DNA from 4 places in the Solibacillus cecembensis genome. Region 4 is predicted to be linked to each of the others. Evidence: predicted binding sites of a transcription regulator. Region 4 holds the regulator's gene; each other region holds the start of a gene.
What was found. The regulator LexA, encoded in region 4, represses DNA repair genes until DNA is damaged. The targets are predictions, from matches to a motif close to CGAACATATGTTCG.
Positions count from the first base shown of each region.

Region 1: a site for LexA is predicted at 864-877, ahead of ACQKIH_RS11620 (carbohydrate kinase). Genes of this name have one in related genera too.
Region 2: a site for LexA is predicted at 1,041-1,054, ahead of ACQKIH_RS13480 (malate synthase). Genes of this name have one in related genera too.
Region 3: a site for LexA is predicted at 985-998, ahead of uvrB (excinuclease ABC subunit UvrB). Genes of this name have one in related genera too.

Region 1 is NZ_JBNNMF010000011.1:114,709-116,920, forward strand. It holds gene motB (flagellar motor protein MotB) at 1-704, shown strand, start outside; gene ACQKIH_RS11620 (carbohydrate kinase) at 896-1,987, shown strand; gene ACQKIH_RS11625 (pseudouridine-5'-phosphate glycosidase) at 1,984-2,212, shown strand, end outside.
Region 2 is NZ_JBNNMF010000014.1:56,950-59,161, reverse strand. It holds gene ACQKIH_RS13485 (HAMP domain-containing sensor histidine kinase) at 1-617, shown strand, start outside; gene ACQKIH_RS13480 (malate synthase) at 1,141-1,995, shown strand.
Region 3 is NZ_JBNNMF010000013.1:48,950-51,161, forward strand. It holds gene ACQKIH_RS12810 (competence protein ComK) at 1-95, opposite strand, end outside; gene ACQKIH_RS12815 (IDEAL domain-containing protein) at 488-730, shown strand; gene uvrB (excinuclease ABC subunit UvrB) at 1,071-2,212, shown strand, end outside.
Region 4 is NZ_JBNNMF010000003.1:263,804-266,015, reverse strand. It holds gene yneA (cell division suppressor protein YneA) at 1-250, opposite strand, end outside; gene lexA (transcriptional repressor LexA) at 409-1,029, shown strand; gene ACQKIH_RS04555 (gamma-glutamyl-gamma-aminobutyrate hydrolase family protein) at 1,072-1,767, opposite strand; gene ACQKIH_RS04550 (prepilin peptidase) at 1,831-2,212, opposite strand, start outside.

The DNA.
Region 1 (2,212 bases), on a different contig from region 4:
TACCGTATGCCGATATTTTGACATTACTTCTAGCCCTATTTATTGTATTATTTGCTTCAAGTACAGTCGATGAAAAGAAATTAGAACAAATGTCTGCTGTTTTTAATGACGTGTTCACTAGTGGTACTAGTGTTTTAGATTACCCGGCAGTTATTCAAGCACCAGATAGCGTGTCACCGGATGTTCAATCGGGTGCAACGAAATATTTGGAAGATCAAAAAGCTTTACAAGAAGTTCAGGAGCGCATGGATGAATTTATTGCCGTGAATGAGCTTGAGAAGTTATTTGAAACAAAAATGACGGATGAAGGATTACTAATAACAATCCGTGATAGTATTCTTTTTGATATGGGTAAAGCAGAAGTAAAAAGCGAATATATGGCACTTGCGACTGACTTATCACAAATTATTATGTTTGATCCACCACGTAACGTCGTTGTAACAGGGCACACAGATAATGTACCAATTCAAACAAATGAATTTGCATCGAACTGGGAATTATCAGTAATGCGTGCAGTAAACTTTATGAAAATATTAGTAAGTGGCAATGAAGAGCTGGATGCAAATTATTTCAGTGTAAAAGGCCATGGTGAATTTAAACCAATCGCTACAAATGATACAGAAGATGGTCGTGCAAAAAACCGTCGAGTAGAGGTGCTTGTTCAACCTCGTGTTAATGAAGAAGGACAAGCAATTATAGAGTAAAGTTAAGGAAGTGCTATTTTGATTAATTCAAAATAGCACTTTTTTTGTGGTTATAATGCTAGTAATTAGGGGAAACAATATAGTGCAAGTTGATAATTAAGACGTTTTTAGAGGTCTCCAATAAAAAATTGACAACCTTTAAACAAATGTTTTATAATATAAACAAATGTTCGAGTTGGGGAGGTGAGACTATGAATGATAAGGAAAAATTAGTCTTCCAACTAATTAAAGAAAATCCATATTTATCACAACAAGAGATGGCACAACAATTAGGGATGTCTCGACCGGCAATAGCAAATATGATTTCCTCGTTAATTAAACAGGGTGAAATTATTGGACGGGCGTATGTGCTGCCTGCAAAAAATCAAATTATTGCAATCGGTGGGGCAAATGTAGATCGGAAATTTTCGATTGAAAAAGATGTTCATTTAGGGACATCAAATCCAGCTACAATTAGTGAAAGTATTGGTGGCGTTGCACGTAATATTGCAGAAAATTTAGGCCGACTAGGTAATCAGGTTTCATTATTAACAACACTTGGTGAGGATCATGATGGCCAGCTTTTAGAAAGTACGAGTGCTCCGTTTATTAGTTTTGAGCTTATAGAAAAGCTGCAACATGAAAAAACAGGCTCTTATACAGCAGTGTTGGATAATACGGGAGAGCTAGTAATCGCCATGGCTAATATGTCGATTTATACAAAGCTCCTACCAACTGTACTAGAAAAACATGAGGCAACATTGCAACAAGCAAGTTGTATCATCATTGACTTAAATTGCCCAGCGGAAACAGTTCAATATACAAAGGATTTAGCCAAACAGCGTAATATTCCGTTTGTCATCGTGCCAGTATCATCACCTAAGATGATTCACATGCCTGATAATTTAAACGGTGTAAGCTATTTTATTTGTAATCGTGATGAGGCTGAGACATATTTACAAGTAAAACTTAAAAATATGGCAGATTATGAAGCTGCAGTTCGACAATTAGTACAAAAAGGTGCACAATCAGTTATTTTAACACTTGGAGAATACGGTGTATTAGCTGGAAATCAAGAAAAAATACAACATTTTGAAGCTGTAAAAACTACAAATATTATTGATGTTACGGGCGCGGGAGATGCATTTGTTAGTGCATTTTTACATGGGGCCCTAAACGATACAGACTTTGAAACAGCGATTCAGCTAGGATTAGTCAGCGCATCAAAAACGTTGCAATCTGAAAAAACAGTAAGACCAGATTTAACAAATGAAGCATTACATCAATGGAGGGAATTATTATGAAACAATATTTATCATATTCACAAGAGGTTTTAGAAGCAAAAGAAAAAGGGTTACCAATTATTGCATTAGAATCAACAATCATTTCACACGGTATGCCATACCCACAAAACGTGAAAACAGCTCGTGAAGTAGAACAAATTATTCGTGATGGCGGCGCAGTTCCAGCAACAATCGCTATTATCGATGGAAAAATTAAAATTGGTTTATCGGATGAAGAACTAGAAA
Region 2 (2,212 bases), on a different contig from region 4:
CGGAAGGGCTATTAGAAAGTGGAAAAAGGCGACAAGAACGATTAGAGCCGTATTTACAAACAATTATTAGAAATACTAATTATGCGAGCCATTTGATAGCTGAGTTAAATGAAATGGCGCTTATTGAGAAGCCAACGTTTACTCTTAATCCGAAACGAACTTTAATTAATCAATTTGTGCAAATGAAGGGTGAAGAATATCATAGGCTATGTGAGAAGAAATATATCGACTTTCAACATCGAATGATTAACGAGGATGAAATATACATGAGAATGATTGATCAAGAGAGAATTTCTCAAGTGCTTGATAATATTGTTACGAATAGTATTCGTTACACACCTGTTAATGGAAATATTGAATGGATTATTACGATGAATCCAGACCAAAGTATTTCGTTTGACATTTTCGATAATGGCCCTGGTTTTTCTAGTAATCAGAATCAATGTGTGTTCGATAAATATTATCAGGAAGAAAGTAAGAAATCAGGAGTTAATGGGCTCTCAGGCTTAGGGCTGTATATTGCAAAGGAAATTGTAAAAAAACACGGCGGAGAGATTCACGTCAATAACCGTAAAATTGGTGGAGCGCATGTAAAAGTGAGGATTTGTGAGTTATAACTAGGGGAAATTGTATTTACACCCGTGGGAGGTCATATAAAGGGAATGCAGAACTCAAGATGTAGTTTTAAATAGGCACATCATTTAAATACCTTAAAGACCTATATACTACACATTGCGAAGCTTTTACGTGGTTGGAGTTTGTACCTGGTGCACTTGTTATTTATAGAGACTTTCCAAAAGTTATGCGACTTTTTGGAGGCCTATATTTCATAGTTATTTCAAGGAGATTCAGAGAATAAAATTCAATTCTACCCCATGGTAAAATATATTGTCAACAATAAATTTGTAAATCCATTAAAAAAATGTTATAATAATCTTACAATTGTTTTTTTAACTCGTATTTTGAATTCCGCTGACCTTATTTGCAGATAGAATTTGGATACTTTTTTTATGACCTTTTTTAAACCGTAGAAAGAATTTCAAACAGTTGTGTGAGCTTTTAATTAAATTAGTTGAATAAAATTATCAATATACTATTTAGTAGTAACCGATTTTTTATTCTACAAGGAGGACTTGAATAATGAATCTGATCAATAAGAAAGTTACACACAAGAGTTTTGGCATGGGTAGTATAGTTAATCAGAATGATTCTAGTATTGAAATACACTTCACATCGGAAATTAAAAAATTTGTTTTCCCTGATGTATTTGGAAAGCACTTAAAACTACATGATAAAAGTGATGCTAAGTCACTTGAAGAGATTATACAAAAAAAGGAATCCGAGCTAAAAGAGGAAGAATTGAAGAAGGAAGAGGAAATAAAACTACAGCGAAAAAATCTGGAACTACGCTTAGAACACGAAAAGCTTATGAAAAACCATAAACTTCATCCCGAATCACAAATGGTTTTTTGGTGTGATACAGAAGAACAAAACAGTTCTTTTTCAGAGTGGAAGATTAATTCAGGCGAAATTAAAAGTGGTAATAACAAGGGGAAGCCGAATAAGCCAATCCGCTTGCACCAAAATAGCGCTGTCCTGTTAACAGCAATAGATTCCGTCATGCCTGAAAAAGACAGACGTATATTAGGTGTCTATATGGTGAATGAAGAATTTATCGGTAAGCTTTGTGAGGATGGAAATGTACCTGCTCATTCAAAGTATAGAATCCAGCTTACAGAACAGGAATCGGATCAGTTACTTTTTTGGAAATATTACGTAAATGAAAAATCACCCCAAAATGTAACTTGGAATACAGGTAAATACCGTTATTTTGATAATACATGGATGGCCCAAATTTTGCTTGATATCGTTTCATTGAAAAGTGACCCACAGGAACGAGAGCTAGCACAACAATTTTTTAAACATTTTTGTAAAATGAATCAGATAACAGCTCAAGAATTACCAAAGCCTAATGGCGCATTAATGCGTATTTAGACGGTAGCTCGAAAATTACAAGGATGACAAGGGACTAATACAGCTTTTTTCCTTTAAACTTGTATAAATAAGTGGTTTGTGCAGTTATATTTCTTAGGATTTTGGGTGTATGTATAAACCAAGGGTATATTTTATAGCCCCTAACAACATCTACTTTAATTTTGGTAACAACAGCTATTTTCTTTTTAACAGTATGTTTGATTGGGGTTAGTTAATT
Region 3 (2,212 bases), on a different contig from region 4:
AGGGTGTATGTTTTTTCACGATGCGAGATAGATTTTAAAAAATAAGTAGAATTCGATGCAATGTAATTAGAAACTTGAGGTAAATTTTTCGACATTTCAATTCCCCTTTATTATTTATTTTTGCTCGTCCAAAATCGAGTGCAACAAAATACAAGGAAAGCTAGAGGGCGTCATTTTTGTGATAGCGATAAGTTGAAAGTTCATTCTAACCATAGCGCACTGCTGAAATTTGAAATGTCTAGTTGGTTAAGTCCGTATTTTACGAATGGGGTAAGCTAGCAATTATGTGAACGGTGTTTTATGTAATTTTGACAACCTAATCAAAAGAACTAAAACAAAAACTTCGCTATATATTAAAAATAATACAATTAAATACAAAAATCAACATTATTTTCAGAAAATTCTGTTGGTTGATAATTATTCAGAATATATTGCAAATGGGTGCTCGTTTATTTTATAATAAATAAAAGAGATTGAGGTGATATCGATGGATAAATATTATTCGTACACAGATTTTTTAAAAGCAGTTGGCCAACAGCCGAACAGTGATCAAGCCGAAAAATTGTTGAATGAAATTTATTTAGATTTGTTTTTAAATCGCTTACAACGTATGCATCGAATCGAACAACTAAAAGCACTCATCGATACGTCATTGGACCAAAAAAATGAACAGAAATTTATCAATTATACAATGGAACTAAAAGAATTACTCCAATCAACAATAGCCTAGCTAAAAAATCACCTATTTTTAGGTGATTTTTTTTATGGATAAATATTTTAGAAAACGTATGAGGATTTTGTGTGAAATGTCTTAACTATTTGCAGTATTTATAGGGCAGACGGATAGAAAGGTAAATGTGATTGATAGAACTTAAAAAGTGTTGGATAGAACTCGCTAACCAGACGAACAATTTAAAATTATCTCCCCTATGTGATAAATCCCCCTTTAAATCCCCATACTGAATAACAAACACTAAACAAAATCGAATATACGTTCGTTAAATTCTCGTAATTAAAAAAAGGATATGCTAAAATAGAACATAACAGATTTGAAGAAAGGACGACCATATATGACAGAACAATTTGCAATCCAGTCTGCCTATCAACCAAATGGTGATCAGCCCGCTGCAATCGAGCAGCTCGTACAAGGAATAAAAGAAGGCAAACACGAGCAAACGCTATTAGGCGCAACGGGTACAGGAAAAACTTTTACTATTTCTAATGTCATCCAACAAGTGAAAAAACCAACGCTCATTATGGCGCATAATAAAACATTAGCAGGCCAATTGTATAGTGAATTTAAAGAGTTTTTCCCGGACAATGCGGTGGAGTACTTTGTCAGTTACTATGATTATTTCCAACCAGAGGCGTATGTGCCACAAACGGATACGTATATCGAAAAAGATTCGAGCATTAATGAAGAAATTGATAAGCTAAGGCACTCGGCTACATCGGCGCTATTTGAGCGAGAGGATGTCATTATTATTGCCTCAGTCTCGTGTATATACGGTCTCGGTTCACCAGAGGAATATCGGGAAATGGTCGTATCGATTCGAACAGGTATGGAAATTGAGCGCAATCAGCTATTGCGTAAACTTGTTGATATTCAATATGAACGCAATGATATTAATTTTACGCGTGGAACATTTCGTGTGCGTGGGGATGTAGTAGAGATTTTCCCAGCATCCCGCGATGAACAATGTGTGCGCATTGAGTTTTTTGGAGATGAAATTGATCGCATTCGAGAAGTCGATGCACTAACGGGTGAAATTTTAACTGAGCGTGAGCATGTGGCAATTTTCCCAGCATCTCACTTCGTAACACGAGAAGAAAAAATGAAAGTTGCGATTGAAAATATAGAACAAGAATTACAAGTGCGCTTAGAAAAGTTGCGTGCAGAAGACCGTTTGTTAGAGGCACAGCGTTTAGAACAACGGACAAATTATGATTTAGAAATGATGCGTGAAATGGGATTTTGCTCAGGCATTGAAAACTATTCACGTCATTTAACATTGCGTGAAGCTGGTGCAACACCATATACATTAATTGACTATTTTCCAAAGGATTTTTTACTCGTTGTCGATGAAAGTCATGTTACATTACCGCAAGTTCGTGGTATGTATAATGGTGACCAAGCACGTAAACAAGTATTAGTAGATCACGGTTTCCGTTTGCCATCCGCGCTTGATAACCGTCCATTAAAATTGGATGA
Region 4 (2,212 bases):
CTAATAACAGCTGCCCACTTATAATTTTCCCATCACGCAATGCATTTTCCTTTTTTACCGTGACAATCCAATCATGCTCTGCCATTTTACCACGATATTGCCCAGCTAACGACCATAAAGTATCTCCTTGTTCGATGGTAATGTGTTCGTATGAAGTAATTTGTTCGTCTTTCGCTATAATAAATGCAAGAAACAGAAATGAAAATAAGAAGAACATTGTTGTAAAGCCATTTAACTTCATTTTACCCATAATAAATCGCCCCTTTAGAATGTACGTTCGGAATATATGTTCTTATAATAATAGGAACATACGTTTTTGTCAACCCCTTTTAGAACCTATGTTTGCATTCTTGTTCGCATACTGATATACTAAATTTAATAAAACTACTTATTAAAGAGGTGAGTGTGTTGACAAAAATTTCGAAGCGTCAAGAAGCCATTTTAGCTTTTATAAAAGATGAAGTTCGTACAAAAGGCTACCCACCTTCTGTCCGAGAAATCGGTGAAGCTGTTGGTTTAGCTTCAAGTTCAACTGTCCATGGACATCTAGCTCGTTTAGAAAGTAAAGGGCTCATTCGTCGAGATCCGACAAAACCACGTGCCATTGAAATTCTTGAGCAAGGAGACCCAACCATCCCAAAGCAAGGCGTTATCCATGTGCCACTAATTGGCAAAGTAACGGCCGGACTTCCTATTTCTGCCATTGAAGATATTCAGGAATACTTTCCACTACCCGATACATATGGTTCTTCGGAGGATGAATTGTTCATGCTCGAAATTATGGGTGAATCTATGATTGAGGCTGGTATTTTAAATGGCGATTACGTAATCGTTAAAAAATGCTCTGCTGCAAATAACGGGGAAATTGTCGTGGCTATGACAGAAGATGATGAAGCAACAGTAAAGCGCTTCTATAAGGAAAAATCGTATTTCCGTTTACAACCTGAAAATAGTTCGATGGATCCGATACTCGTAAACCAAGTAACGATTCTTGGGAAAGTTGTTGGATTATACCGCAACGTGCATTAAAAACAAGTATGCCGCAAACGTTTGAATCGTTTGCGGCTTTTTCTATTGTTTCTTTATCGATGCATCTATAAAGCTTTTAAATAGTTTCTCAGAAGGAGCATCATTTTCAAGACCTTCTGGATGCCACTGTACACCAATACAATATGGATGCGTTGGATGCTCAATCCCTTCAATGACTCCATCTTTTGCACGGGCATTGACAATAAATCCATCAGCTACTACATCGACAGCTTGATGATGGAAGGAATTCGTTAAAATCGAGGAGGCCCCGATAATTTGCTGTAGCTTCGATTGCTCAAGCTCCACTGTATGCGTGACTTCATGACGCATGGATACTTGTGTATGCTTCAATACATTTTCCACTTGCGTATCAATATCTTGATATAAGGTTCCACCAAATGCTACGTTCATCACTTGCTCACCACGACAAATGCCTAAAATCGGTATTTCCCGTTCAAATGCGCGCTTCATAATGAGTATATCGCTTTTATCGCGTTCATCAATGACAACACCGAGCTTATAATGGGGTTCCTGTCCAAAAATTAATGGATTCACATCATAGCCACCAATTGATACAACACCGTCCACAATATCTAATATTTGCTCAACATTTCCCTCGTTAATAACAGGCAAACAAATAGGCGTGCCTCCAGCTCTTTTAATCGCATGAATGTATGTATTATTAATCTCTTTCTTTCCTTCTACAGGATGCATCGTTAGCCCAATAACAGGTTTCATTATTTTCCTCCCCAAAATTTGATATTAGTAGCATACCATTAATAGTCAAATTTGTGTGAATGTTTAAAAATTAAAAAGCGATCCATACCACTGTAATATGGGCTCGCCGTAAAAATAGACAATGATTGCAGCAAGTGAAATAGAAGGGCCAAATGGAACAGGCGTCTTTCTTCCTTTATTACGAATTTTTAAGATGACAATTCCCACAAACATACCGATGACCGCTGCTAAAAATAGCGTCAACAACGTCTGAACCGTTCCGAGAACAAGTCCGATGACGAAAAACAATTTAATGTCTCCCCCACCCATGCCCCCTTTTGACACGACCGCGATGAATAATAAAATACCAAAGCCAACAATTGCTCCTAACAAACTATCCCACCAAGGTTCGAGTGATGCAAAAATGCGTGCAAGTATTAAAAATGGAAGGAAAAATAATAATACT